Regions from separate parts of the Nocardiopsis sp. NPDC057823 genome, predicted to be linked through region 1. Evidence: riboswitches for the same ligand, from Rfam matches in the RefSeq annotation. Region 1 holds a riboswitch; the other holds the start of a gene.
What was found. Region 1 has a riboswitch for cobalamin ahead of ACFVNO_RS15350 (nitrite reductase). Riboswitches for the same ligand answer to the same signal wherever they lie in the genome.

Region 1 (14,176 bases):
AGCGGTCGTTGATGAAGTTGTGGCTGACCCCCAGTCGGCGGGCCAGCTCCCGGGCCGAGGCCCCGTCGTAGCCGAGCTCGGCGAACGCCTCCAGGCCGCGTTGCAGGACGGTGTCCTCGTCCGGCGCCGCCGGGCCGCCCCGGCCCGGCCGCCCGGGCCCCCTGACGGTGTGCGCGCCCATGCCGACCTCCTCGCTTGACACCTGTCAGATTCTATTTAATCTGACAGGTGTCAGACCTTGTCGCGTCCCGCAGGAGGACCCCGTGCACGAGTCCACAGCCACCACTCCCTGGCCCGTCGGGCGCGGCTCCCGGGACCGGGTCGCCGCCCGCTTCGGCGCAGGGCGCGCCGACCTCGCCCACCTGGCCCTGACCACCGGCGACCCCCTCGCCGACGCCGTCGCCGACGAGATCGCCGCGGGCGGCCGCCGTGTCCGCGTCGCCCTCCAGGAGGGCATCACCCGCGGCCTGGCCTCCCTCGCCGACCCGCCCCCGGCCGTCGCCGCCCTGCTCGCCGACACCGAGACCCCGCCCGACGGCGCCGACGACGCGCTCCTGGACCGGGCCTCGCTCTCCGCCTTCGACGCGCCCCAGGCCGCGCGCATCATCGCCCTGACCGCCGGCTCCCTCGTCAGGACCTACGAGTCCCCCTCCATCGCCGAGGTCCTCAAGCTGAGCGGACGCCTCCTCGACGCCGTCCCCCGCAGGTTGGAGGACACCGGCCGCTGGTACCTCACCGCGCTGCTGCCCGGCTCCCTGCGCCCGGGGGAGGCGGGCTACACCGCCACCCTCCAGGTGCGGGTGCTGCACGCCCACATGCGCGCCATGGCCCGCCGCCGCGGGTACGACGAGGCCGCGCTGGGCGTGCCGATCAACCAGGTCGACCTGGTCCGCACCTGGATGGACTTCACCCTCACCTCCCACAACGCCCTGGACGCCATGGGCTACCACTCGTCCGCCGCGGACCGGGCCGACCAGTACCGGTACTGGCACCACGTCGCCCACCTGCTCGGCATCGACCCCCGCCTCCTCGACGGCGTCCGCGACCAGGCGAGCGCCCGCGAGGCCGACGACCTCCTCCAGGCGGTCACCGGACCGCCGGGCCCGGACTCCGCGGCCCTGGCCGAGGCCACCCTGCGCTCGACCGCGGCCACACTGCACGAGGTCGCCTCGATCCCCGGCGCGGTCGGCCTGCCCGCCCTGTACGCCCTCGCGCGCCGCTTCCACGGAGACGCCCGCGCCGACGCGCTCGGCCTGCCCCGCGCGGCCGTCGCCGGCGCCGTCCTGGACGCCGCCGCGGCCCTCAACCGCGTGCGCGGGCGGCGCCTGCTCCGCGACCCCCGGCGGCTCGGCGCGGTCCGCGCCCGCAACGTCGCCGCCACCCGCGCCCACCTGGCCCGGACGGCCCGCCCCGCCACCCACGCCCGCGGGGGCGACCCCGACCGGCCCGTCCCCGCCGAGCACCGCACCGGAGAGGAGCGCCCCTGAGGCGCAGGCCCCGCCGCCCGGGGGTGACATTCGCCGCGTGGCGGGGCGCTCCGGGCGCCGGTAGCATTCCCGGCGGGCGTCCACGGGCGCCCTTTCGCACGGGGGAGGGGCCATGGCACAGGACGGGACGACGGCGGGAACGGCCGAGGCCGCGGACGTGCGCATGCTCACCGTCCACCACGACGACCCCCGGGTCCAGGGCCTGCTCGACGGCCTGCTGGAGGAGTACACCGAGCGCTACGGCGCCGAGGGCGCCGCGAGCGAGCTGTCCCGCTACCCGGTCTCGGAGTTCGCCGCGCCCCACGGCCGGATCGTGCTCGCCGAACTGGACGGCGAGGTCGTCGCCGGGGGAGCGCTGCGCCCCTACGCCCCGGGCGGCGGCGAGCGCCCCGGCACCGCCGAGTTCAAGCGCATCTGGACCTCCGCCCGGCACCGGCGGCGCGGCCTGGGCCGCCGGGTCATGACCGCCCTGGAGGACGCCGCCCGCGCCCTGGGCTACCGCGACGTCATCCTGTTCACCGGCCCCAACCAGCCCGAGGCGGTCGCCCTGTACGAGCGCATCGGCTACCGGTGGACGGACCCCGCGACCATCGCCGACCTGCCCTATCCGAAGGCCATCCCCTTCGTGCACGGGCTCTGAACCCGGCCGGGTCCGGAGCACCCGTCCCCACCTGCGCCGATCGCGGTCACAGGGGCATAACGGGGTGTGCTCGGGCGTTATGGGGTTCGCTATGTCCGCGCGACGGCCACGGCGCCGCCCGCCGCCGTACGATGGGCGCCGAGACCGCCGCCGGCGAGCCGTCCGGCCGCCCACCCGCGGCGGCGGCCCCACACCGACGCACGACGAGGAGAGTCACGACGTGAGCGAGCAGCAGCGCCCCGGAGCCGACATGGGCACCTTCGTGTTCACGCCACGCAAGAACGGCCAGGCGCAGTCGGTCTCCGACGAGCTCGCCGCGTGGATGACCACCGGGTGGGCCGACACCGAGCGCCGCGACCTGGAGCCCATCGAGCAGGCCGGGCACACCGCCCGCCGCCGCGCCGCGCTCAGCGCCGCCTTCCCCGGCGAGCGGCTCGTCGTCCCCGCCGGACAGCTGCTCACCCGCTCCAACGACACCGAGTACCCCTTCCGCGCCGCCAGCGACTACGCCTACCTCACCGGCGACACCTCCGACGGCGGCTGCCTGGTCCTGACCCCGCGCGCCGACGGCGGCCACGACGCCGTCCTCTACCTCAAGCCGCGCTCCAACCGCGAGAACGGCGAGTTCTGGCTCGGCGGCTACGGCGAGCTGTGGACCGGCCGCCGCAACAGCCTGGCCGAGGCCGCCGACCTGTTCGGCGTGCCCACCGCCGACGTCACCACGCTCACCGGCGTCCTGGCCGCCACCGACACCGCCGTGCGCATCGTCCGCGGCCACGACGCCGAGCTCGACGCCGTCATCGACGGGGTGCGCGCCGACACCGACGAGGAGGCCCGCGCCAAGTCGGCCTCCCTGGACGAGGAGCTCGCCGTCACCCTGGCCGACCACCGCCTGGTCAAGGACGAGTGGGAGATCGCCCAGCTCCAGCTGGCCGTCGACGCCACCGCCCGCGGCTTCGAGGACGTCGCCAAGACCCTGCCGCAGGCCAAGGACACCTCCGAGCGGTTCATCGAGGGCACGTTCTTCCTGCGCGCCCGCGTGGAGGGCAACGACGTCGGCTACGGCACCATCGCCGCCTCCGGCGCCAACGCCACCACCCTGCACTGGACCCGCAACGACGGCCCCGTCCGCGACGGCGACCTGCTGCTGCTGGACGCCGGTGTGGAGACCACCACCCTGTACACCGCCGACGTCACCCGCACCATGCCGGTCTCGGGCACCTTCACCGACACCCAGCGCAAGGTGTACGACCTGGTGTACGCCGCCCAGGAGGCCGGCATCGCGGCCGTCGCCCCCGGCGCCCCGTTCATCGCCTTCCACCAGGCCGCCCAGCGGGTGCTGGCCGAGGGCCTGATCGAGTGGGGCCTGCTGGAGGGCCCGGTGGACCGCGTCCTGGAGCTGGGGCTCCAGCGCCGTTACACCCTGCACGGCACCGGCCACATGCTCGGCCTGGACGTGCACGACTGCGCGGTCTCCCGCCAGGAGGTCCACCTGTACGGCGACCTGAAGCCCGGCATGGTCCTCACCGTCGAGCCCGGCCTGTACTTCCAGGCCGACGACCTGACCGTCCCCGAGGAGCTGCGCGGCATCGGCGTGCGCATCGAGGACGACGTCCTGGTCACCGAGGACGGGCGCGCCGTCCTGTCGGCCGCGCTGCCGCGCTCCTCCGCCGAGGTCGAGGCCTGGCTGGCCGAGCGCCTGCCGCGCTCCTGACCCCCGGTCCGCCCCCGGGCCGCCCGCGCCGTCCCCCGGCGCGGGCGGCCCGGATCTTTTTTCCGACGATTCCCGCGGACGGCTGTCGAATCCCCGGCCCGTCGATCGTCACCCTTGCGAACCGCCCTCCCGGGTGGTCACGTGGAACGACGACGAGGAAGAGGAACCCGCCATGCGCTACGCGCTGCTGCTGCACAACGCCGAACCCGCCGAGGGCGAGATCCCGCAGGAGGCCGTCGAGGCCGTGCAGGAGGCCTTCGGCGCCTACGGCCGAGCCCTGGAGGCCGCCGGCGTGCTGGTCGCCGCCGAGGTCCTGGCGACCCCGCGCGTCACCACCACGCTCACCCGCCGCGAGGGCGGGCTGCGCGTCCAGGACGGCCCCTTCGCCGACACCAAGGAGGCACTGGCCGGGGTGTTCGTCATCGACGTGCCCGACCTGGACGCCGCCCTGGCCTGGGCCGAGAAGTGCCCGGGCGCCCAGTACGGGGTCCTGGAGGTCCGACCCGCCGCCACCTCCTACATCGACGGCGCATGGACCTGACCGCCGGTCCCGCGGTGCGGGCCGCCCGCGCGGCCCGCACCTCCCACGGGCGCCTGCTCGCCCTGCTGGCCGCGCCCACCGGAGACCTGCCCGCCGCCGAGGACGCCCTCGCCGACGCCTACGAGCGCGCCCTCACGGCCTGGCCGCGCGACGGCGTTCCCGCCGACCCCGACGCCTGGCTGTTCACGGTGGCCCGCAACCGGCTCCGCGACCACTGGCGGTCGGCCGCCGTGCGCACCGGGGTGCCGCTGGACCCGGACCGGCACGCCCCGGCCGCCGACGCCACACCCGACGTGGACGCCGTCGGCGACCGCCGCCTGGAACTGATGCTGGTGTGCGCCCACCCGGCGGTCGACCCCGCCGTGCGCACCCCGCTCATGCTCAACACCGTCCTGGGCCTGACGGTCGCCCGCATCGCCCCCGCGTTCGCCCTGCCCGCGCCCACCCTGGCCGCCCGGCTCACCCGGGCCAAGAAGCGGATCAAGGAGGCGGGCGTGCCCTTCCGCATCCCCGACCGGGACGCCCTGCCCGAACGGCTGGACCACGTCCTTGAGGCGGTCTACGGCGCCCACGCCGTCGACTGGGAGATCGGCGGCACCGAACCCCGCACCGGCCTGACCGCCGAGGCCCTGGACCTGGCCGAGGTCCTCGCACGGCTGGTCCCCGACAGCGCCGAGGCCCACGGCCTGGCCGCGCTCATCGCCCTGGCGGCGGCCCGCGCCCCCGCCCGCCTGGACGGACGGGGCCGCCCGGTCCCCCCGGCCGAACAGGACACCGGCCGCTGGGACCGCGCGCTCATCGAGCGCGGCCGCGCCCACCTGCGCGCCGCCCACGCCCTGGGCGCCGTCGGCCGCTTCCAGCTGGAGGCCGCCGCCCAGGCGGTGCACTGCGCCCGCGCCGACACCGGCACGGTCGCCTGGGAGCACCTGCGCGAGCTGTACCGGCACCTGCACCGGCTGGCCCCCACCCTGGGGTCGGCGACCGCGCTGGCCGCCGTCACCGCCGAGACCGACGGGCCCGCCGCGGGCCTGGCCCTGCTGGAGGAGGAGACGGCGCCCTGGGGCGCGCGGGCCGCGCGCTTCGCCCCCGCCTGGGCGGTGCGCGCCCACCTGCTGCGGGCCCCGGGCCGCACCGGCCCGGCCCGCGCCGCCTACGACAGGGCGGTCTCGCTCACCACGGACCCCGGTGCCCGCTCCCGCCTGGAGGAGGAGCGCGCTCGGTCGGGCTGACCCGTCCGGTGAGGGCGCCCCTCAGCCGAACCGCACGAACGCCCGCAGCGGCGGGCTGTGGTCGTGCGCCTCCGTGAACCCGAGGGCCTCGTAGAACGCCCGCTGCCGGTCCTCGTCGTCGGTGAGCAGCACCCGCTGCCGGACGCCGGGGTACCCGGCGAACAACTCCTCCAGCAGCCGCCGCCCCAGACCGCCGCGCTGCTCTCCGGGGGCCACCAGCACGTCCTGGAGGTACACGACGGTCGCCCCGTCGGAGACCGACCGGGCCAGCCCCACCAGCCGGCCGTCCCTGCGGGCCGCCACCACCCGGTGGGACCCGGCCAGGGCCCGCACCAGCCCCTCCGGATCGCGGGTGTAGGCGTCCCAGCCCACCGACCCGTACAGCTCCAGCACCTCGTCGCGCGCCAGCTCCGGCGCCGCACAGGCGCGCACCTCCACCCCGGCCACGGACCGCCCTCCCGTCCTCGTCTCCGAAAGGGGGAGTCTGGCACGGATCAGGCGGTGGCGCGCGGCAGGGTGATGGTCACGGACGTGCCCGACGGGCCGCTGTCCAGGTCCACCCGGCCGCCCTGGGCCGCCACCAGCGAGCGCACCACGGCCAGGCCCAGCCCGGCGATCCGCCCGCCCCCGCCCGCGCGCGTGGTCACGAACGGCTCGAACACCCGCGGCAGCACGTCCGGGTCGATGCCCGGGCCGTCGTCGGCCACCACCAGCGCCACCCCGTCGCCGGTGCCGTGCGCGGACACCTCCACCCGGGTCCCCTCCGGGGTGTGGTCCACCGCGTTCCCGATCAGGTTGGCCAGGCACTGCTCCAACCGGGCCTGGTCGCCCAGCAGCACCTCCGGCGGCGGCTCGGCCACGGTGACCGCCCCCCGCGCGGGCAGCGCCCGCGCGCGCGAGCGCACCTCGTCGAACAGGTCGGGCAGGAACACCGGCTCCCGGGCGGCGTCGATCTCGTCGCCGCCGCGCGCCACCGCCATCAGGTCCTCCAGCACCCGGCGCAGCCGCACCAGCTCGGCGCGCACGATCTGCGCCTCCGGGCCGCCCAGCAGCTCCAGGTGCCCCTCGGCGACCGCCAGCGGGGTGCGCACCTCGTGCGAGATCACCGACAGGTAGCGCCGCCGGTCGGCCTCGGCCCCCTCGATCCGGTCCAGCATGCGGTTGATCTCCCCGGCCAGCTCGCCGATCTCGTCCCGGGTGCCGGGAACGGGCACCCGTGCCGCCAGGTCGGCGGGGGAGACCTCCTTGGCCGCCGCCGACACCTCCCGCACCGGCCGCAGCGTGCGCCGCACCACCGCCCACAGCAGCAGCCCGCCCCCGGCCAGGCCCACCGCGCCCGCCGCGCCGACGCTCGCCAGCACCGCGCCGGCCGCGTCCCGCGACGGCTCCAGCGGCGCCGCCACCGTCACCACCGCCACCTGCGCGCCGTCCCCGTCCACCACGGCGGTGTCCATCACCCGCAGCGGCCCGACGCCGCTGTCCACCGTGCGCAGGGAGCCCGGTTCCACCGGCGGCGCCCCGGGGCCGCTCAGCAGCGTCGCCACCGGTCCCGGCCCCCCGGTGCTCTGCAGCCGGACCCCGCCCGCGGACACCAGCGTCACGTGCCGGGCCCCGCTCGGCCGCGTCGCCAGCGCCTGCCGCGCCGCCCGCTGCGCCTCCGGACCCGACACCACCCCGTCGATCCCGGCGGCCTCGGGCAGCCGGTTCCCCAGCGCCTCGCCCACCAGCGCCGCCTCCTCCTGGAGCAGCCGGTCCACGTCGGCCCGGCCCGACACCCGCACCAGCTCGTAGGTGAGCAGGGCCACCCCGCCGATCACCAGCGCCATCACCAGCAGGGCCCGGAGCACCACCCGGGCGGTGAGGTTCACCGGTCACCGCCGTCCAGCCGGTAACCGACCCCGCGCACCGTCACGATCCGCTCCGCGCCGAGCTTGCGGCGCAGCTGGCTGACGTACACCTCCACCACGTTCGACGCCCCGTCGAAGTCGTAGCCCCACACCCGGTCCAGCAGCTGGGGCTGGGAGAACACCTGCCCCGGGTGGCGCACCAGCACCTCCAGCAGGCCGAACTCGCGCGCCGACAGGGTGACGGTGGCCCCGTCCACCGACGCGGTGCGCGCCCCCAGGTCCAGCACGATCCCCCCGGCGGCCAGCACGTCCGCGCGCTCCTGGCCGCCGGTGCGCAGCCGGGCCCGGACCCGGGCCAGCAGCTCGCTCACGCTGAAGGGCTTGACCATGTAGTCGTCGGCCCCGGCGTCCAGGTTCGCGACCCGGTCGCTCACGGCGTCCTTGGCGGTCAGCACGATCACCGGAACCGAGGGGCGGCGGCTCCGCAGCCGGCGCAGCACCTCCTCGCCCGGGATGCCCGGCAGGCCCAGGTCCAGCACCACCAGCTCGACGTCGGGGGACAGGGCCATCGTCAGCCCGTCGATGCCGTCGGAGGCGACCAGCACCCGGTGCCCGGCGCTCTCCAGCCCGCGCCGCACGAAGGAGACGATGCCCTCCTCGTCCTCCACCACCAGAATCGCCACGCCCCCGCGCCCCTTTCCCCCGCCTGTCGTGGCCCAGCCTCCCAGGGGGCACTGAGCCGTTCCTGAGCGCAACATGAAGAAGGTCTTCAGGTTGCACTCATGTCCCCATCATCCCGCCGTCCCATGCTGGAGTCAGTGAACGGGACCTCCACGGGTAAGGACACCATGATGCAGAAGCGGACCACGATCCTCCTCGCCACCTCCGCGGCCGGGCTGCTGGCCGTCGGCGCGGTCGGCGGCTACCTGCTGCTCGACGACCCCGAGCAGCAGATCCAGCCGATCAGCCTGACCGGTTTCTCCTCCGGCGGCGCCCCGGCGGCCGCCCCCGCCGACGGCGACGGCGGCACCTCGGCCACCCGGTCCGTCGAGGGCCTGGAGCAGCTCACCGGCGAGCTGCGCGCCGACGACGACCAGGACCGGGACGAGGACCACGACGACTGGAGCGTGGCCGGGGTGGACGTCGACTTCGGCCCCGAGGAGTGGCTGCTGACCGACCCGGTCCTGGAGGACTACGACGGCGACGGCACCGCCGCCCCGCTGCTGGAGGAGCTGCGCGGGCTGGAGGGCACCGAGGTCACCCTGGGCGTCCGCTACGAGGAGGACGACGACGGCGAGCGCGAGGACGCCGACGTCTACACCGTCAACGGGCTCAACCTGCGCGACCCCGACGGCGGCCCGGCCCCCTGGGACAACTCCGGCACCGAGGGCGAGGCCGACCGCGACGCCGTGTCCGCCGCCGCCGAGGCGGCCGTGGGCGAGGGCGCCCGCGCCGTGGACGCGGACCGCGACGACGAGGACGGCCACCAGGTCTGGGACGTCGAGGTGCACGGCGCCGACGGCCGCGAGTACGACGTCATCGTCGACCTGTCCGGCGAGGTCGTCGACGTCCGCGAGGACGACTGATCCGCTCCCGCCGTCCCGTCCGCCGACGGGACGGCGGGAACGGCACCGCCGGGACGGCCGGGGGTGGGCCCGGGGACACCCCGGGGGTAGGGCCCGCCGTAGTGACCGGCCGGTGCGCCGTCGGCCAGGCTCGATGCCATGACCGAGAACGCCCGTCCGCCCGGCACGCTTCTCCGCCTGCCGCCCGTCCTGGGACTGCTCCTGCTCGCCCCGGTCTGCGCCGAGTACCTCTACGGCTACGACGACTCGACCGGCGACCCGCGGGAGCTCCTGGGCGGGCTGTTCCTCTTCGCGCCCCTGTACGGCGGGGCCGCCGTGCTCATCCGCGAGGTCGTCCGCAGGACCGGGCGCGGGTGGCCGGCCGTCCTGCTGCTGGGCGCCGCCTTCGGCGTGGTCCAGGCGGGGCTCGTGGACCTGTCGCTGTTCAACCCGTCCTACCGCGGCATCCCGTACTGGGAGGACATGTTCTCCTCCTCCCTGCTGCCGGCCCCGGGTGTGAACCCCAACCTGGCGCTCGTCTTCACGGCGGGGCACGCGGTCTGGAGCGTCACCGTGCCGATCGCGGTCGTCGAGTCGCTCGCCCCCCGGACGGCCGCCCGGCCGTGGCTGGGGTGGTTCGGGCTGGCCGTGGTCGCGGCCGGGTTCGCGGCCGCCGCCGTGCTCGTGCTGCGGTGGTCCGTGGAGACCGAGGGGTTCGTGCCCTCCGCCGGGCAGGCCGTCGGCGCGGCCGCGGCGGCGCTCGCCCTGGGCGCCGCGGCCTTCCTGTGGCGCGGGCCCGCCCGGCCCGACCCGCGGCCCGCGCCCCCGCCGTGGGCGGTCGGCGGCACCGTCCTGGCGGCGCTGGGCCTGCCCGGGGCGGTCGCGCACCTGCTGCGGGCGGTCGGCCTGGGGGAGGGGCCGTGGCGGATCGCGGACTCGTCCTGGTTCCTCATCGGCTGGCCGGGGTTCGCGGTCAACCTGGCCGTCCTGGGCGGCCTCGCCGTGCTGCTGGCCCGCTGGTCGGCCCGGGCGGGCTGGGGACCCCGCCACGTGCTCGCCGCAGCGGGCGGCGCCCTGCTCGCCAACGTGTTCACGGCCTTCCTCGCCCGCCCCATCGGCGACGTGGCGGCGGCCGCCAAGTACACCCACAACACGGTCGCCCTCCTCGGCTCGCTCGCGGTGCTCGCCCTGGGCTTTCGCCGCCTCCGGAAGGCCCGGCCGCCCACGCCCGGGTCCTAGAGAACGGCGCCGACGCCGGTGGCGCCAGCGGACCACCACCACAGCCGCTCCGCGGCCCCGCGGTCCAGCACCCACGGTTTGACCCCGCCCCTGAGCATGTCGTCGGAGTCCGCGGGCGCGGCGATGTCGCAGTCCTGGCAGTAGGCCCCGCCGTGCCCCTCCAGCAGCGGAGAAGTCGCCGCCCACACCGCCGTCGCCGCGCCCTGTTCGGGGGTCTTGAACCCGGGGGCGGGCCGGTCGTCCTCCCCGACCACCCACCCCAGTCGGCGCCGGGTTCGCAGCGGTACCTCCCGTTGCAGCGGGGTGAGGATGCTGCCCGGGTGCACCGAGAACGCGTGCGCCCCGCGCGGCGCCAACAGGCCGTCCAGGTGCAGTGCGGCCAGGGACACCGCCGTCTTGGACTGGCCGTAGGCGGTCCACTGGTCGTACGCGTCGGGCTGGGCGAAGTGCGGGTCCTCCCAGCGCATGTCCGACAGGAAGTGCCCGGCCGACGACAGCCCCACCACCCGCGCACCCTCCGCCAGGGCCGGTGCCAGCAGCGCCGTCAACGTGAAGTGCCCCAGGTGGTGCACCGCAAGGTGGGCCTCCCACCCCGGGCCCACCGCCGTGCGCGGTCCCCGCATGATCCCCGCCGCGTTGATGACCAGGTCGACGGGCCGCCCGGCCGCGCGCACCTCCCCGGCCAGGCGGCGGACGTCGGCCTGGTCGGTCAGGTCGAGCGCCGCCACCGAGACCCGGGGGAGATCCGCGAGCGCCTCTCGTGCCCGGTCGGGGCGGCGCGCGGGCACCAGCACCTCGGCACCGGCCCGGACCAGGGAACGGGTCATCTCCAGGCCCAGGCCCGAGTACCCGCCGGTGACCACGGCGAACCGGCCGCCCAGATCGGTGTCGGCGAGCACGTCGTCGGCCGTCGAGTCGTGTCCGAACCCGCTGTGCAGGGGAGTGGGAGTTTCCATGCCCGCGATGCTGCCTCCTGGAGTGCGCTCCAGGTCAAGCGGCGCCGCGGACCCGGCCGAGGGCGTTCCGGCAGTATTTCCGTGCGTACCGTTGCATGCCGGGGGCGCCCCCCTCGAGCGGACGGAGCGGCTCGGCGGCCTCGGTGATGGGCGTGCGCCTCCTGTGCGGGCTGAGGGGCGGGGGTCGGCCGGGGAGCGGCCTGGGGAGGCCGTACACAGGCGTCCCGTACCCGGAGCCCCGTGGCCGATCACGGCCGCGCCCGGAACCGGTCAGCCGCCGAGCCGTTCCTCGGCCCGGACCCGGGTGGCCCGGTCGGGCGAGGTGCGGGCCGCCGCCAGCAGCCGGGCCCGCAGCGGGGCGGGCAGCGCGGCGATGTCCCGCCGGATCCGCTTGCGGGACCTCCACCCGATCAGGTGCCGCACGGCCCCGGCCTCATGGCGGGCTCCGGCGCGGGGGTCCTCCAGGGCGGCGGCGATCTCCCCGATCGGCACCTCCCCGAGCATCGCTCCCGGCAGGTCCTCGTAGACCGGGTACCCGGAGTAACGGCCGCTCCCCGCCGCGTACCAGGCCAGCACCGCCTGCACCCGGACCACCGGGTCCGGGACCGCCTCGGCCAGCAGTCCGGCGGCCTCGGACCGCAGTTCGGACCCTCCCGCGCTCTGGAGCATCCGCTCCGTCAGGCCGCGCAGCGCCCCGGGCACCGCGGCGACCCAGTCCTCCCTCTCCCGGGCGGCCGCGGCCCGGCGCGCCTCGGCCTCGCGGAACAGGCGCAGCGGCTCCGGGACCCCGTGCCGGTCGAGCCAGGCCAGGAGCCCGGGGCCGTCGGCGAGCAGCGCGTCCCCGTCCCACCCCTCCCAGGACAGGGTCACACCGTGGTGCAGCGCCACCACCGCCAGGGACCGGCCGTCCGGGCCCCGGACGTCGAGCCGCGCCTCCCCGGCGCACGCGCACACCATCCCCGGCAGCGAGCGCACCGCCATCACCGCCCGCAGCTCCTCGCGCGCGCCCGCGTCGGTGAGGCCCACGACGGTCTCCGTGCCGGAGGCCGTGATCCCGAGCGACCCGGCCGCGGCCAGGAGGGCGTCCAGTGCGTGCGGTCCCGCCATCGTGCGACTCCTTCGTCCGTTCACCCCGCAGAACCCGGCGGTCGCACCGTACCGGTCCAGCGGGCCCGTCGTCGGCGGCGGGAAGGCGAGACCGCTGGTCGGAGCCGGAAGCGGACGTTGTACGCTCTTCGGGCCAGTCGTACTCCACTTCGTGGGGCAGGGAACCCGGTGCGAATCCGGGACTGACGCGCAGCGGTGAGGGTGACGGGCGGGCATGTGCCGGGACCTCCGCGTCCCGGACGGCCACTGGGGCGCACCGCCCCGGGAAGGCGCTCCGCTCCGGAAGACCCCGAGTCCGAAGACCTGCTGGCACCGGCGGTGACGGGCCGCCGGGTCACCCGCGGGCCCCGCGTACGGGCCCCGAACCGAAGGACGTGCATGTTCCCCGCGGACGCCCCCGCGCCCCGCACCCGGCGCGACCGCTGCCCCGGCGCGCTCCGGCCCTGGGAGGCCCCGGACGGCCTGCTGGTCCGGCTCCGACTCGTCGGCGGCCGCCTGCCGGCCCGGTCCCTGGCCGCCCTGGCCGCCGTCGCCGAGGAGTTCGGCTCCGGCCGGGTCCACGTGACGGGGCGGGCCAACCTCCAGGTGCGCGCCCTGCCCGGCCGGGACGGGCGCCTCGACCCCGCGGTCCTCGGCGCGCTGGAGGAGACGGGGCTGCTGCCCTCGCCCTCCCACGAACTGGTCCGCAACGTGATGGCCTCGCCGCTCACCGGGCTGTCGGGGGGACGCGCCGACCTGCGCCCCGTCGCCGCCGCCCTGGACGCGGCCCTGTGCTCGGCCCCGCACCGCGCCGCCCTGCCCGGCCGCTTCCTGTTCGTGCTCGACGACGGGCGCGGCGACCTCGTGGAACGCCCCTGCGACCTGGGCCTCACCGCGCTCGACGGGGCCACCGCCCAACTGCGCGTCGGCGACCGCCACGGGCCGGCGGTTCGGCTGGACGGGGCCGCCGACGCCCTCGTGCGCCTGGCCGACCTGTTCCTGGAGCGGCGCGGCGAGGGCCCCACCGCGCCCTGGCACGTGGCCGAGCTCCCCTCCGCGCTGTGCGCGCCGCATCCCCCCGACCCGCGCCTGCCCGCGCCCGCCCCGCCACCGCCGTACGGGCCGCTGCCCGGCGGCGCGCACCACGTCCCCGTCCCGGAGGAGGGCCTGGACCGGGCCGCCGCGGACGCCCTGGCCGCCGACGCCCTCGCCGCGGGCGGCGACCTCGTGGTCACGCCCTGGCGCGGCGTCGTCGTCCCCGGGGCGCGGCGGTGACCGCCCCCCGCCGGCCGAACCGGCACTACGAGTACATCGACGACGGGCCCGCGATCTACACGGACTCCTTCGCCACCATCCGTGCCGAGGTGTCCCTGGGCCACCTGCCCGCCGACGCCGAGCGCCTCGCGGTGCGGATGATCCACGGCACCGGGCAGGTCGACCTCGCCGCCGACCTGGTGGTCCACCCCGGCCTGGTCGGTGCCGCCCGGGCGGCCCTGCGGTCCGGCGCGCCGATCCTGTGCGACGCGACCATGGTCGCCACCGGCGTCACCCGCGGCCGCCTGCCCGCCGACAACGACGTCCTGTGCCTGCTGGGCGACGAGCGGGTCCCCGGCCTGGCCCGGCGCTGGGGCACCACCCGCTCCGCCGCCGCGGTCTCCCTGTGGGAGCCCCGGCTGGAGGGCGCCGTGGTCGCCTTCGGCAACGCCCCCACGGCGCTCTTCCACCTGCTGGAGATGCTCGTCGACGGCGCCCCGCGCCCCGCGGCGATCATCGGCTGCCCGGTCGGCTTCGTCGGCGCCGCCGAGTCCAAGCAGGCCCTGGAGGAGTTCGCCGGCCGCCACGGCATCGACGTCCCCTACGTGCTCGCCCGCG
Region 2 (14,176 bases), on a different contig from region 1:
GCGGGTGAGCTCGGACATGAGGGGCTCGTCGAACGAGCGGGGGTAGGTCACGACGACCGTGTCGGGGCCCGCCAGGTCCGGCAGCGGGAAGAGGGAGCGGGCCAGCAGCGACCCGGGGGTGCCGATGAGGTCGAGCACGCGGCCCGCCTCGCGGAATTCGCCGTTCTCCATGATCGCGGCGGAGTCGCAGATCTTCTTGATCACGTCCATCTCGTGGGTGATCAGCAGGATCGTCAGCCCCAGTTCGTCGCGCAGGCGGCGCAGCAGGGCCAGGATCGAGTCGGTGGTGGCCGGGTCCAGGGCCGAGGTGGCCTCGTCGCTCAGCAGCACCTTGGGGCGGGAGGCCAGGGCGCGGGCGATGCCCACGCGCTGCTTCTGGCCGCCGGACAGCTGGGACGGGTAGGCGCGCGCCTTGTCGCCCAGGCCGACCAGCTCCAGGAGCTCGCCCACGCGTTCGCGGCGCTCGGCGCGGCCGACCCCGGAGACCTCCAGGGGGAAGCCGACGTTGCCCGCGACGGTGCGCGAGGAGAGCAGCGCGAAGTGCTGGTGGACCATGCCGATGCCGCGGCGGGCGGTGCGCAGCCGCGCCCCGCGCAGGGAGGTCAGCTCCTCGCCGTCGACGGTGACGGTCCCGGCGTCGGGGCGCTCCAGGAGGTTGACGGAGCGGAGCAGGGTGCTCTTGCCCGCGCCGCTCTGGCCCACGACACCGTAGATCTCGCCGGGCTCCACGTGCAGGTCGACCCCATTCAGGGCGGTCACCCGGTGTTTCTTCAACCTGTAGACCTTGTGCAGGCCCACTGCGTCAATCACGGTCTTCCCATCGACGTTGGTCAGGGCGCCCGGGGTCGGCGTACGGGCCGTACGGGCGCGGAGCTGCTCGACGTGGGACGACGCCCACGTCAGAGCGTACGGAGCGGTCCCGGACCGGGTGGAGGCGACGCGCCGGGGCGGGCGGTGCGGCGGTCGGGGCGCGGAAATCCTCGAAAATTACCGCTCGGCCGCGGGCGTCGAGGAGGCGGGGGTCAGGCGGACGCGCGACAACAGCGCCCATCACACCACATGGGGGTGTTCGCCCAGGTGGCGGTGGGTTTCACCGGGAGTCGTCCAGAAACCTTCACGCTCACCACTCAACCATGGGACGGCGGGTCGGTTCACCGAAATCACACCCGAGAACCGGGTTATCTGTGCCACATCGCACCTTTTGTCGGTTCGGAAACCATCCGTTCCCTCCCGTATGACCCCGGGAGTGCTTACACTCATGACCGTCCCGTTACCATCGCCCAGCGCCGATCGCCGCTCACGATGGCACGGGCCTCCCGGTCCCCGGCGACGCACCGTCGCCCCTCCTCCCCGTGCTCGGGGAGCGGTCCCGGCCGGGAAATCGACGAGATGCAGCGCCCGCCCCGCCCCGAGCCCGGGGGTGCGCGGGCCCGAGGAGCGACCACACCGTGCACCCCGATGACCAGAGCCGAGTGGACGAGTTCGCCGACTTCTGGGCTCCCGATCCGCCGGCCGCGACCTGGCGCGAGACCCTGGCCGACGCCGCCTCCGCCCTGTCCCCCTCCCGGCGCCGCCGCGCCGGCCGGGCGCGTGTCATCGCCGTCTCCCTCTCCCTGGGGGCGGCGCTCGTCGCCCTGCCCCAGACTCCGGCGCTGGCCCTGCCCATGGAGCCGGAGAGCATGGAGTCCCTGCGCGAGCGCGCGGAGACCCTGGGCGAGGAGTACAACGGCGAGCTGCGCGACATGGAGGGCGTCATCCAGGAGGCCGAGCGCGCCACCGAGCGGGCCGAGGAGACCGCCGAGGAGGCCCAGGCCTCCAAGGAGCAGGTCCGCGCCCTGGCGTACGCCTCCTACACCGGCAACGGCATCGACCCGTCCATGTCGCTCTTCGTCGACGCCGACCCCGACCAGGTCATCGACCGCGCCGTGGTCATCGACTTCCTGGCGTCGAGCAACCAGGACAAGATCGCCGAGCTGGAGCAGGCGCTGGAGCGCGACGAGGAGGCCCAGGAGGCGGCCCAGGAGACCCTGGAGGAGGCCGAGGCCGACCTGGAGGCGCTGGAGGAGCGGCGCGAGGAGGTCCAGGCGATGATCGCGGACCACCCGAACCAGCCCATGGGCGGTCCGTACAACATCACCCCCCGGACCGAGCAGATGCGCGAACTGGTCATCGAGGAGTTCGGAGAGGGCACCGAGGTCGGCGGGGTCGGCTGCTACCGGGCGGTCGGCGGCTGGGTCGTCGGAGAGCACCCCAAGGGCCGGGCCTGCGACTTCATGGTGGACGGCAACGGGTCGATGCCCTCCCAGGAGCAGGTCGACCGCGGCTGGGCCATCGCCGAGTGGGCCCGCGAGAACGCCGACCGCCTGGGGATCATGTACGTGATCTACCGCCAGCAGATCTGGGACGTCCGGCGCGGCGACACCGGCTGGCGCGCGATGGCCGACCGCGGCAGCATCACCGAGAACCACTTCGACCACGTGCACATCTCGATGTTCTGACCCGCTCCGGGACGGGCGGCCGCTCCGCCGCGCCCGGCCGTCCCGGGGAATGGACGGGCGGAAACGAGCGGTGCACGTGATCGACACGAAACAGTGACGATTCGCTCTCGCTCCCCGGCCCCGGCCTGCCCTACCCCGGGGTGCGCCGAATAGGATGCTCACGTCCCCGGCCGGCGGCGCGCCCGTCGGCCGCCCCGGAGCACCACACCGGGGCCACCTGGAGACACACAGGGCCCGCTCCTCCCCCGCTCCCCCGTCCTCGCCCGCGGTTCGGTGGCCACGGAAGGCGCGCCCTGCCCGTGTGAACGTCACCGGCGTCCCTTTCGACCCGACTTCGGAAAGTCACACGAACCCACAGGCGCCGACACGCGTCCCAGACAACACGTCAACACATCATCCGGGCGAGGGGAGCCATGAGCGAAAACGGACCTTACAACCAGCCACCGCAGAACCCCTACGGCGGTGACGGCTCGGGAGGGCAGCCTCCCTACGGCCCGCCGGGCGGCCCCTACGGCGACCCCCACACGGGCGGTCAGCCGGGCTACGCCCAGCAGGGCGCGTACACGGGCGGCCAGCCCGCCTACGGCCCCCCCGGGGGCTACCCGCCGCCGCAGCAGCCCAAGAGCGGCGGCAAGGCCGCCCTGTGGGTGGTCATCGGCGGCGGCGCGGTGATCGTGGTCCTCGTGGTCGCGCTCATCGTCATGCTCGCCACCAACCGCGGTGACGAGGGCGGCACCGTCGCCTCCCCGCCGGAGGGGAGCACCGAGGCCAGCGACCCCGCGACCGACCCGGCCGGCGAGGAGCCGGTCGAGGAGCCCGCGGGCGGCGGCGGCCCGGCGGGCGAGCCCCCGTACTCGCTGCCCATCGAGCCCTGCGAGGCCCTGACCGACCGCGTGGCCGAGGGCCTGCTCATGGGCCAGGACGGCTCCAAGAGCACCAGCGACAACCGCTCCACCTGCTCCGACATCAGCGGCACCCCGCCGGAGGGCAACCCGGACACCATGTTCGGGACCTACGACGTGACGTACCAGACCCCCTACGCCGGGTCGGACTCCATCGAGGGCGCCAAGACCGACTACCAGGACGCCGTCTCCAACATCCGCGGTGAGGGCTCGTACTCCCTGTACGACTCCGAGCACCTGGACCAGGACAAGGAGCTCCCCCTGGGCGACGAGGCCGTCTTCATCACCACGAAGTACGACTTCCTCGGCCAGTTCGTCCCCCGCGCCGCCGTGCTGATCCGTTCGGGCAACATCACCATCGAGGTCACGTACACGATGAGCCCCTCGTTCAGCGCCTCCGACGCCGACGTCGAGAAGTTCACGCTCCCCGACGACATCGAGGCGACCATGACCATGGCCGGCGAGGACGCCCTCGCCCTGCTCGAGTCCGCCTGACCCGTAGGCCACCGGGCGCACGGAAGAGCGTGAAGGGAGGGGCCGCGGCGACCGCCGCGGCCCCTCCCCCTTTCGTTCCGGGGCCGGTCCCTCCCGGTGCGGCGCCTACAGGGTCGCGCGGACCCGGCGGGCGGCCTCGACCATGTTGCGCAGGGCCTGTTCGACCTCCTCGTAGCCGCGGGTCTTCAGACCGCAGTCCGGGTTGACCCACAGCTTCCCGGCGTCGATGTGCTCCACCGCCAGGCGCAGGGACGCCTCGATCTCCTCCACCGACGGCACCCGCGGGGAGTGGATGTCGTACACGCCCGGGCCGATGCCCCGCCGGTAGCCTCGGCGGCCCAGGTCCTCCACCAGCTCCATGCGCGAGCGGGCCGCCTCGACGCTGGTCACGTCGGCGTCCAGCTCCTCGATGCCGTCGACGATCAGGCCGAACTCGGAGTAGCACATGTGCGTGTGGACGGTCGTCGACGGCGAGACGCCGGAGGTGGCCAGCCGGAAGGAGCCCACGGCCCAGTCCAGGTACTCCCGCCGCTTCTCCGCCCGCAGCGGCAGCAGCTCGCGCAGCGCGGCCTCGTCGACCTGGATGTGGCGGATCCCCGCCCGCTCCAGGTCGGCGACCTCGTCGCGCAGGGCCAGTGCCACCTGGCGGGCGGTGTCGCCCAGCGGCTGGTCGGTGCGCACGAACGACCAGGCGAGCATGGTCACCGGTCCGGTGAGCATGCCCTTGACCGGCTTCCCGGTACGCGACTGGGCGTAGGTGGTCCACTCCACCGTCATCGGCTCCGGGCGCGAGACGTCGCCGAAGAGGATCGGCGGGCGCACGCACCGGGAGCCGTAGGACTGCACCCAGCCGTTCTCGGTGGTGGCGTAGCCCCGGAGCTGCTCGGCGAAGTACTGGACCATGTCGTTGCGCTCGGGCTCGCCGTGGACGAGCACGTCCAGGCCGATGTCCTCCTGGAGCGCGATGACCCGGTCGATCTCGGCGCGCAGGATCGCCTTGTACTCCTCCTCTCCCAGCTCGCCGCGGCGGTGCGCGGCGCGGGCCCGGCGCAGCCCGCCGGTCTGCGGGAACGACCCGATGGTGGTCGTGGTCAGCGCCGGGACGCCGGGGGCGCCGCGCTCCCGCGGCCGCTCGTGGGCGTCCGCGCCCAGGGCCTCCAGGCGGGCGCGCACGCGCGCGTCCACGAACGCCGCGCCGGCCGGGGCCGGGGCGGCGGCGTAGCCGTCCCCGGTTCCCTCGGACAGCACCCTGCCCAGCAGCGCGACCTCACGGGTCTTCTGCTCCGCGAAGGCCAGCGCCGCGCGCAGCTCCGGGGGCAGCGAGGTCTCGGCGTCCAGGTCGATGGGCACGTGCAGCAGCGAGCAGGAGGTGCTCACGGAGATCCCGTCGGCCAGGCCCAGCAGGGTGCCCAGGGTGGCGACGGCGGCCGGGACGTCGGTGCGCCAGACGTTGCGGCCGTCGACCACGCCCGCGACCAGGCGGGTGGAGCCCAGACCGGAGACCGCGGTCAGGTCGGCGATGCCCTCGGCGTCGGTGACGAGGTCCAGGCCCACGGCCTCGACCGGGGACTCCTTGAGGACGCGCAGGGCGTCGGCGCCGATGGAGCCGAAGTAGGTGGAGACCAGGATCTCCGGGCGGTCGGCGAGCCCGCCCAGGACGCCGTAGGCGCGCTCCAGGTGGGCCAGGGCGGCGCGGCCCTCGTCGGTGGCCAGCACCGGCTCGTCCAGCTGCACCTGCTCGGCGCCGGCGGCGCGCAGGTCCGCCAGCACGCGGCCGTAGGCCTCCAGCAGGTCGTCGAGCAGCGCGATGGGCGACCAGCCCCGCGGTGCGTCGTCGGCGGCCTTGGACAGCAGCAGGAAGGTCAGCGGGCCGACCAGCACCGGGCGGGTGGGGTACCCGGCCTCCAGGGCCTCGCGGAACTCGGCGACGGGTTTGTCGCCGGCGACGCGCGGCCGCACGGCCGGGGAGAGCTCCGGGACCAGGTAGTGGTAGTTGGTGTCGAACCACTTGGTCATCTCCAGGGGCGGGGCGCCCTGGACCCCGCGGGCCAGCGCGAAGTAGCGGCGCAGCCGCCCGTCGGCGTCGGCGGCCGCGGACGGGTCCTCGAACCGCTCCGGGACCAGGCCGAACAGGACGGCGGTGTCCAGCACCTGGTCGTAGTAGGAGAACGTGTTGGAGGGGATGTCGTCGATCCCGGCGGCGCGCAGCCGGGCGTAGGTGTCCAGGCGCAGGCCGGCGGCGGCCTCCTCCAGGGCGGCGGCGGTGGAGGCGCCCTTCCAGTAGGACTCCTCGGCGCGCTTGAGCTCGCGGTCGGGACCGATGCGCGGGTAGCCGTGCACCGTGGACCGCACGGCGGGTCCGGAGGTGTTCATGAAGCTTCTTCTCCCTCGTCGAAAGCCGGGTACCGTGCCCGGGGTCGGCGAGGGGGCACGCCGGTGGGGCGCCGCTCGACGGGCGCCCACGGGTGCCGACCTCGGCCCTCCCTCGGGGCACGGGACCACCGGCGGCACGGGTGCGCCGCCGGGTGGAGGCAGGTCTTCGGACTCACGGGCGCGACCGGTGGGCCACCGGTCTCCTAATGCCCGCCGCTTCCCGGTCCCCGACCTCTCCGGTCGGTCCACCAGTGCTCCATGGCGGGGGTCGTTCCCGTACACCGCTGCGGGGCAGTCCCGGATTCGCACCGGGTTCCCTCTTGCGACGCGCGCCACCGGCCCGGGATCGCCCCGGGCGGAAGGATGGCGCACGAACCTTCCACGCCTGCGAGTATAGGGAGACATCCCCTCGCCCCTGCCCCCCGGCATGCCCCCTGTGCCCCTCGCCGCCCCGGAGTCCGAACCCTCCGCCCGTGGGCGGCGTCACACCCGATGAAGACGTCGCACGGTGGCGCCCCCGCCGGCCCCGTGCACGTTCGTCTGCGAAATGGACGCGGAGAACCCCTGGTGAACAAGCTGCCCCGAACCGCCATGACCCCCGACCACCCGGTCATCACGGTGGGCGTCTCCCTCGTGGTCCTGGCCGGCATGGTGCTGTTGTCGGTGCGACCACCGGAGTCGTTGGGGGCGGGCCCGGCCGGGGGCGTGGCGCACGGCCTGGCCGACGCCATCGAGCAGCGCATCCCCGCCACCGGCGAGCCCGACGCGCTGACCGTGGTCGACGAGGCCGCCCTGACCGGGGTGGAGACGGAGGAGCTGGAGTACGACGGGGTCGCCACCGAGGTGTCCTTCCCGGTGCTGCCCAACGCCGAGCCGCTCACGGAGTTCCTGCGCGGGAGGCTGGGCGCCGACGTGGAGGCGTTCGACGCCGCCAACCCGGGCGCGGAGTCCTACACGGCGGGGTGGAACATCACCGCCGCCTCCGACGGCCTGGTCGGCGTGCGCATGACGGGCGAGGAGACCGACTCCGAGGGCACCCGGGAGTTCCACTCCACCTACTGGTACGACACCGGCGACGGCGTCACCCGCGGCTCGCAGTCGCTGCTGGCCGGACAGGACGAGCTGGCCGCCCTCAACACCCTGGTGCGCGACCGCCTCGGCGACGCCGCCGAGACGGGGACGGTGCTGCCGGTGGCGTCGCTGTACGACTCGGTCGGGTTCAACCCCGACGGCGACCTGGTCGTGGAGTTCGACACCGGGCAGGTCGCCCCGGCCGACGCCGGGCCCCTGACCGCGGTCGTCGAGCGCGCCGAGTCCGAGCCGCTGCTGTCGGACTTCGGGCGCCGGGTGCTGCGCGCCGCCACCACCGGGGTCGAGGAGTTCGCCATCTCCGCCGCGCCCGGGGAGGGCTCCAGCGTCGCGGACGAGCCGGTCCCGGGCGTCATCTCCCCCGTGGACGAGTCCGTCGACTGCGCCGACCCCGAGGTCAAGTGCGTGGCCCTGACCTACGACGACGGCCCCGGCGGGGGCACCCCCGAGCTGCTGGACACGCTCGCCGAGTACGACGCCAAGGCGACCTTCTTCGTCACCGGCCTGCCGGTGATGGAGCACCCGCACACGGTGCGGCGCACCTACGCCGAGGGGCACGAGATGGCCAACCACACCCTGAACCACCCCGACCTGGCGGGGCTGGGGGCCGACGGCGTGCACGACAACCTGAACAGCGTGCAGGCCCTGGTGTACCGGGAGACCGGGTACACGATGGACCTCATGCGCCCGCCGTACGGGTCGACCAACGACGGCGTCGCCTCGGTGACCCGGGACATGGGCCTGGCCCAGGTCCTGTGGAGCATCGACACCAACGACTGGAAGGACCGGGACCCCTCCGTGGTCGCGGACCGGGCGATCGCGGGCGCCTCGGACGGGGCGATCATCCTCATGCACGACATCCACCCCACCACCATCGCGGCCTCGCACAAGATCATCCGCGAGCTGGACGCGCAGGGGTACACGATGGTGACCGTGTCGCAGCTGCTGGGCGACGCCGAGCCCGGCGAGCGGTACGTGGACGGCGTGCCCGACGAGCAGCCCTCGGACGCGCCCTCGGACGGCGCCGGGGAGGACCCCGAGGAGTAGGCCGCGCCTTCCCCGGGCGGCCCCCTCCGGGGCCGCCCGGGGCACCGCGCACGGCGGCGGCCGTCACCGAGAGCGCAGGGGCTGACCACATGTGGTCAGCGTCACGGCCGGGCCGCCGGATTCCCCTATGTTGCACCCAACAGCCCCGGTGCACATGTTCTGGATGAGGGAGTCCGGTGTTCTCGTCGAGCCGTACGCGTCCGCAGCAGCCCCTCCCCCGCGGGGCGGGAGCCGCACGCCGGCACCCGTGGGCGGTGGGGGCCGCCGTGGCCCTGGTGCTCCCCCTGGCCTCCTGTCAGAACCCGCCGGCCGCCGCCCCGGAGGAGGCCGACGGCGAGGCCATCACCGTACTGGTCGACGGCCCCGGGGACGTGGTCACCGAGTGGAGCGGCGAGGGGGACGACTTCCCCGACCACCCCTACATCCCCGAGGACGTGGAGATCTCCGTCGCCCACCCGGAGTTCCCGGGCGCCGAGGCGTTCTCCACCGCCCTGCACGGGCACATCGACCGGGAGGTCATGGACTTCCGCGGGGTCAGCCGGGAGCCCGTGGGCCTGGAGATCGCCTGGGAGGTCGTGGCCGCCGGCGAGGGCGTCCTGGGCGTGCGCCTGGTCGGCACCGAGGAGGACCTGCACGGGAGGCGCCAGGCGTACGCGACGTACTGGTACGACGAGTCGACCGGGCACACCGGGTACGCCACCGAGCTGCTGGCCGACGACGCCGCGCTGGCGGAGCTGAACGGCCTGGTGGGCGAGGAGCTCGCGGACCACCCCGACGTGGACCCGCGGGGGCTGCTGCCGGTCATGCGCACCTACGACTCGATCGGGTTCAACACCGCCGGCGACCTGGTCGTGGAGTTCGACGACGGGCACCTGTCGCCCGTGGTCGAGGGGCACCCGCCGGACGCGTCCCCGGGGCGGATCGCCGCGGTCATCGACGCCGAGCGGGCCGGACCCCTGCTGTCGGACCTGGGCGAGCGGGCCCGGAGCGCGTCGCTCACCGAGGAGCCGGTGCTGTCGGTGTCCGAGCCCGACACCGCCCTGGAGTCCGCCCCGGTGCCCCCGGGCGTGGTGACCGAGCGCGGCCCCGACGTGGACTGCACCGATCCCGGGGCCAAGTGCGTGGCGCTGACCTTCGACGACGGCCCGGTGGAGGCGACCGCGCACGTGCTGGACATCCTCGCCGAGCAGGAGGTGACGGCGTCGTTCTTCCTCAACGGCGACCCGCTGCTGACCCGGCCGTGGCTGGCGCGGCGGATCTACGCCGAGGGGCACGAGCTGGGCAACCACAACGACCTGCACGAGAGCATGACGGAGGAGTTCACGCCGGAGGAGCTGCCCGCGCAGGTGGCGATGGTCGGTGCGGGGATCCGCCGCCAGACGGGGTACACCGTGGAGCTGTTCCGTCCGCCGTTCGGGGCCACCGACGACGGTGTCAAGGCGGAACTGGCCCGGCAGGGGCTCGCCGAGGTGCTGTGGACGGTCGACAGCGAGGACTGGACCGGGTCCGACCGGGACACGGTCGCGGACCGGGTGGTGGACCTGGTGGAGCCCAACGGGGTGGTCCTGCTGCACGACCCGCAGCCCACGACGGTCGCGGCCCTGCCGGAGATCATCGAGCGGCTGCGCGAGAAGGGCTACGTCTTCGTGACCGCGTCGCAGGCCTTCGCCCCCGAGGCCGGCGGCACCTACCCGCCCGACTGGGACGGCAGCTGGTGACACGCCGACGGCCCGGCCCGGGGCGGGGTGCCCCGGACCGGGCCGTCGGCGGCGGTCCGTGCGGTGCGGGTCAGGCGGTGGCGGCGGGGCTCGCGGCCGGCGCGGTGTCCGGGGCCTCGGAGCCGACGGCGTCGGCGATCGAGGTGTACCCGGCGGCGCGGACCAGGCGGGCCAGGCCGCGGTGGACGCGGCGCGGCCAGAGCGGGCCGCCGTAGATCATGCCGGTGTAGCCCTGGACCAGGGTCGCCCCGGCCCGGATGCGGGCCCAGGCGTCCTCTGGGGTGTCGATGCCGCCCACCGCGACGAGGGTGAGCCGGTCGCCGGCCCTGGCGCGCAGGCGGCGCAGCACCTCCAGGGAGCGGTCCTTCAGGGGCGCGCCGGACAGGCCGCCGCCCCCGGCCGCCTCGACCTCCTCGGCGGAGGAGGCCAGGCCCTCACGGGAAATGGTGGTGTTGGTCGCGATGACGCCGTCCAGCCCCAGTTCCAGGGCCAGGTCGGCGACCGCGTCGACGTCCTCGTCGGCCAGGTCCGGGGCGATCTTGACCAGCAGCGGCAGCTCCGGGCGCCCGGCCTCGGCCAGCGCCCCGCGCACGGCGGACAGGATCGGCCGCAACCGCTCCACGCTCTGGAGGTTGCGCAGGCCCGGGGTGTTGGGCGAGCTGACGTTGACCACCATGTAGTCGGCGTAGGGGGCCAGCCGCCGGGCGCTGAGGGCGTAGTCGCCCTCGGCCTCCTCCTCCGGCGTGACCTTGGTCTTGCCGATGTTGATCCCCAGGATCGGACCGGGCCCGCCCCGCCGGTGGTGCAGGCGCTCGGCGACCAGCGCCGACCCCTCGTTGTTGAAGCCCATCCGGTTGACGATCGCCCGGTCCTTCACCAGGCGCGTCAGGCGCGGGCGCGGGTTGCCCGGCTGCGGCTGGGCGGTGACCGTGCCGATCTCGACGAACCCGAAGCCGAGCGCGCCCAGGGCCCGGGGGCCCTCGGCGTTCTTGTCGAACCCGGCGGCCAGGCCCAGCGGGCCGGGGAACTCGCGGCCGAACGCCCGCACGGTCAGCTCGGGCTCGCGCGGGCCCAGCACCCGCTCGGCCGCCGCGGCCGCGCCGGGCACGGCGGCGGCGCAGCGCAGGGCGCCGAAGCTCACCTTGTGGATCGTCTCGGCGTCCAGGTGGCGCAGGACCGAGCTGAAGAGGATCTGGTAGAACACGACTGTAATTTAACCGTTTCCGTCGCTCTCGCGCTCGGCGAGAAAGCGTTCGAGTTCAGCGCCGAGCTCCTCGGCGGTGGGCAGGCCGGCCTCGTCGTCGGCCAGCGGGAGCACCCGGCGGTCCTCCGGGTCGGTCCGCGAGGACATGATGTCGTCGTACTGGCGCTCCAGGTTGACGACGATGCGCTGGACCTCCTCGGAGGCGCTCACCTGTTCGGCGATCTCCACGTCCGTGGCCTGGGCGACCTCCTCCAGGCCCGTGGCGGGCAGGGACAGGCCGGTGGCGTCGGCGATGTACCGCAGGGCGGCCAGCGCCGCGCGCGGGTAGGTGGACTGGGCCAGGTAGCTGGGCACGTGGACGGCGTAGCCGAGGAAGTCGTGCCCGGCCTCGCCCAGCCGGAACTCCAGCAGCGACACCGCGCTGCCGGGCACCTCGACCCGGCCGATCCAGGGCGTGTGGCCCTCGACCAGCTCGGGGCGGGTGGAGTGCGGGGTGACCGTGGCCGGCCGGGTGTGCGGCACGGCCATGGGGATGCCGTGGACGCTCAGGGACAGCGACACCGAGAAGCGCTCCACCAGGCCGATGACTGCGGCGGTGAAGGCCTCCCACTCGCGGTCCGGCTCCGGGCCGTGCAGGACCAGGAACGGGCTGCCCTCGGCGTCGCGCATGCGGTACAGGGCCAGCTTGGGGGCCCGGTACTCCGTCCAGGTGTTCTCGACGAAGGTCATGGGCGGGCGCCGGGCCCGGTAGTCGACGAGGCGGTCCACGTCGAAGACCGCGATCTCCTCGGCCTCGAAGCGTTCGAACAGCTCCTCGACCATCTGCCTGCCCGCGTTGCCTGCGTCGACGAAGCCGTCCAGGGCGACCAGCATCGCCAGGCCGGCGACGTCGTCGAAACCGGGTCGGAGTTCGTACAGATCTGCTGGGTTGCGCACCGGGGTCTCGTCTCCAGAAAGCTCGGGGTTTCAGGGGGCCGCGTGGCAGTCCAACACCGACCGGCGTCACCGTGTTCCCGGTCGTCCTCGGGCCGTTCACCCCGGTATCCCAGATTACCGACCCGTATTCACCACCGCTGCCCGAGGACCCGCAGGGAGCGCAGCCGGTTGAGGACCGCCGCGACCTCCTGCCGGCGCGGCAGCGCGTAGTCGCCGCCGAAGTCCGCGCCCAGCCGGGTGACCCCGTGTTCGGCCAGCTCGGCCTCCAGGGCGTCCAGGGCCTCGGCGAGCGTGCGGTCCCGCAGGTCGAGGGCGCGCAGGGCCAGTCCGGCGCCGATGATCTGCCCCGGGTCGACGAACTGCTCGATGGAGCGCACGTCGACGTCGTCGTCGCCGAAGACCAGCACGTCCATGTCGCGGCGCTTGATCCGGGACCGGCCGCGCGCGTCGGAGGGGTCGACCGAGCGCGGGTCGACGAGGCGGGCGCGCGGTGCGGTGAACACCGCGTCCGTCCGCTCCCGGGCCAGCCCCCGCGCGCGCTCGCCGACGTCGTGCGGGTGGTAGGCGTCCATCATGACCACGTGGTCGGCGACGTCGAAGTAGTCGCCGCTGCCGCCCATGACCAGCACCGTGGAGACGCCGTGGTCGCGGTACAGCGGCCGCACCAGGTCGACGAACGGGACGAGGGGCTCGCGGTCGCCGTGCACCAGGGCCTGCATGCGCTCGTCGCGGATCATCAGGTTGGTGGCGGTGGAGTCCTCGTCTACCAGCAGGGTGCGCGACCCGGCCTCCAGGGCCTCGCAGATGTTGGCGGCCTGCGAGGTGGAGCCCGAGGCGTTGTCGGTGCGGAAGTCCGCGGTGTCGGCGCCGGTGGGCAGGTTGCGCACGAAGGAGCCCACGTCGACCCGCTCCACCCGGCGGCCCTCCTCGGCGCGGATCTTGACCGCGTCGGCGCGGGTGACCACCAGTTCGCGCCCGTCGCCCGGCACGTGGTCGTAGACGCCCCGCTCCAGGGCGTGCAGCAGGGTCGACTTGCCGTGGAAGCCGCCGCCCACGATGAGGACGACGCCCTCGGGCACGCCCATGCCGGTGACCGCGCCCCGGTGCGGCAGGTCCACCGACACGCGCAGGCTGTCGGGCGAGGAGAACGGGACCGCGCCCTCGGCCATGGGCTCGTCGCTGATCCCGCTGCGGCGCGGCAGGACCGCCCCGTCGGCGACGAACGCGACCAGGCCCCGCTCCGCCAGCGCCGAGCGCAGGGCGACCGTGTCGGCCACGCTGTCGGCGAAGGCCCACGCGGCGTCCCGGTCGACCGCCTCCCAGTACAGGTCGTCGACCACCCCGGGCAGGGTGTCGCAGAACTCGCGCTCGGCGGCCCGGCCGTCGATGCGGCGGCCGCGGCCGGGCAGGTCGATACCGATGCGCAGCTCCAGGCCGCCGCCCTCGGTGACCCGGCAGGAGGAGCGCTCCAGGACCTCCTGCCCGCCGGTGTCGATGCGCAGCAGCGAGCGCCGCAGCAGCCGCCCGGCCCGGCGGCCCAGGAAGTCGGCGGTGGCCCGGCGGCGCACGGGGTCGGCCCAGGCGTCCTTGGGAATGCCGGCGTCGGGCAGCGCGACCAGGATCCGCGAGGGCGGCGCGAACGGGTCGGCCTGCACCCGCTGGACGGTCAGCGTGAAGTCCCCGAAGTCCCAGTCCCCCTTGAGGGACTTGTAGCGGCCGTAGGAGTCGCCGTCCATCCGCAGCAGCTCCCGCGAGAGCCGCTCGTCGTCGCGCACCCCCTGGATGGGCTCCGGCTCGGGCCGGCGTCCGCCGCCCCGGCCTCCGTGGCCCCCGCGCCCGCCCCGGCCGCCCCCGTACCGCTCCGCCATCTCCCGCTCCCCCGAACTCAGGTTCCGTGCTCCCCGCCAGGTTAGG

Region 2: linked by a shared signal. The riboswitch ahead of metE (5-methyltetrahydropteroyltriglutamate--homocysteine S-methyltransferase) and the one ahead of ACFVNO_RS15350 (nitrite reductase) in region 1 are both predicted to bind cobalamin.

Annotation. Positions count from the first base shown of each region.
Region 1 covers NZ_JBHVLR010000008.1:21,420-35,595, reverse strand. The annotation lists gene ACFVNO_RS15415 (TetR/AcrR family transcriptional regulator) at 1-202, opposite strand, end outside; gene ACFVNO_RS15410 (oxygenase MpaB family protein) at 264-1,487, shown strand; gene ACFVNO_RS15405 (GNAT family N-acetyltransferase) at 1,600-2,127, shown strand; gene ACFVNO_RS15400 (aminopeptidase P family protein) at 2,348-3,841, shown strand; gene ACFVNO_RS15395 (YciI family protein) at 3,975-4,382, shown strand; gene ACFVNO_RS15390 (RNA polymerase sigma factor) at 4,373-5,611, shown strand; gene ACFVNO_RS15385 (GNAT family N-acetyltransferase) at 5,633-6,058, opposite strand; gene ACFVNO_RS15380 (ATP-binding protein) at 6,106-7,479, opposite strand; gene ACFVNO_RS15375 (response regulator transcription factor) at 7,476-8,141, opposite strand; gene ACFVNO_RS15370 (PepSY domain-containing protein) at 8,265-9,044, shown strand; gene ACFVNO_RS15365 (hypothetical protein) at 9,183-10,262, shown strand; gene ACFVNO_RS15360 (oxidoreductase) at 10,259-11,218, opposite strand; gene ACFVNO_RS15355 (hypothetical protein) at 11,489-12,325, opposite strand; cobalamin riboswitch at 12,443-12,651, shown strand; gene ACFVNO_RS15350 (nitrite reductase) at 12,704-13,579, shown strand; gene ACFVNO_RS15345 (precorrin-8X methylmutase) at 13,576-14,176, shown strand, end outside.
Region 2 covers NZ_JBHVLR010000010.1:61,608-75,783, forward strand. The annotation lists gene ACFVNO_RS17640 (methionine ABC transporter ATP-binding protein) at 1-798, opposite strand, end outside; gene ACFVNO_RS17645 (hypothetical protein) at 1,449-2,498, shown strand; gene ACFVNO_RS17650 (DUF3558 domain-containing protein) at 2,912-3,895, shown strand; gene metE (5-methyltetrahydropteroyltriglutamate--homocysteine S-methyltransferase) at 4,001-6,268, opposite strand; cobalamin riboswitch at 6,426-6,605, opposite strand; gene ACFVNO_RS17660 (polysaccharide deacetylase family protein) at 6,860-8,404, shown strand; gene ACFVNO_RS17665 (polysaccharide deacetylase family protein) at 8,671-10,122, shown strand; gene ACFVNO_RS17670 (quinone-dependent dihydroorotate dehydrogenase) at 10,193-11,326, opposite strand; gene ACFVNO_RS17675 (proteasome assembly chaperone family protein) at 11,336-12,262, opposite strand; gene ACFVNO_RS17680 (ABC-ATPase domain-containing protein) at 12,391-14,130, opposite strand.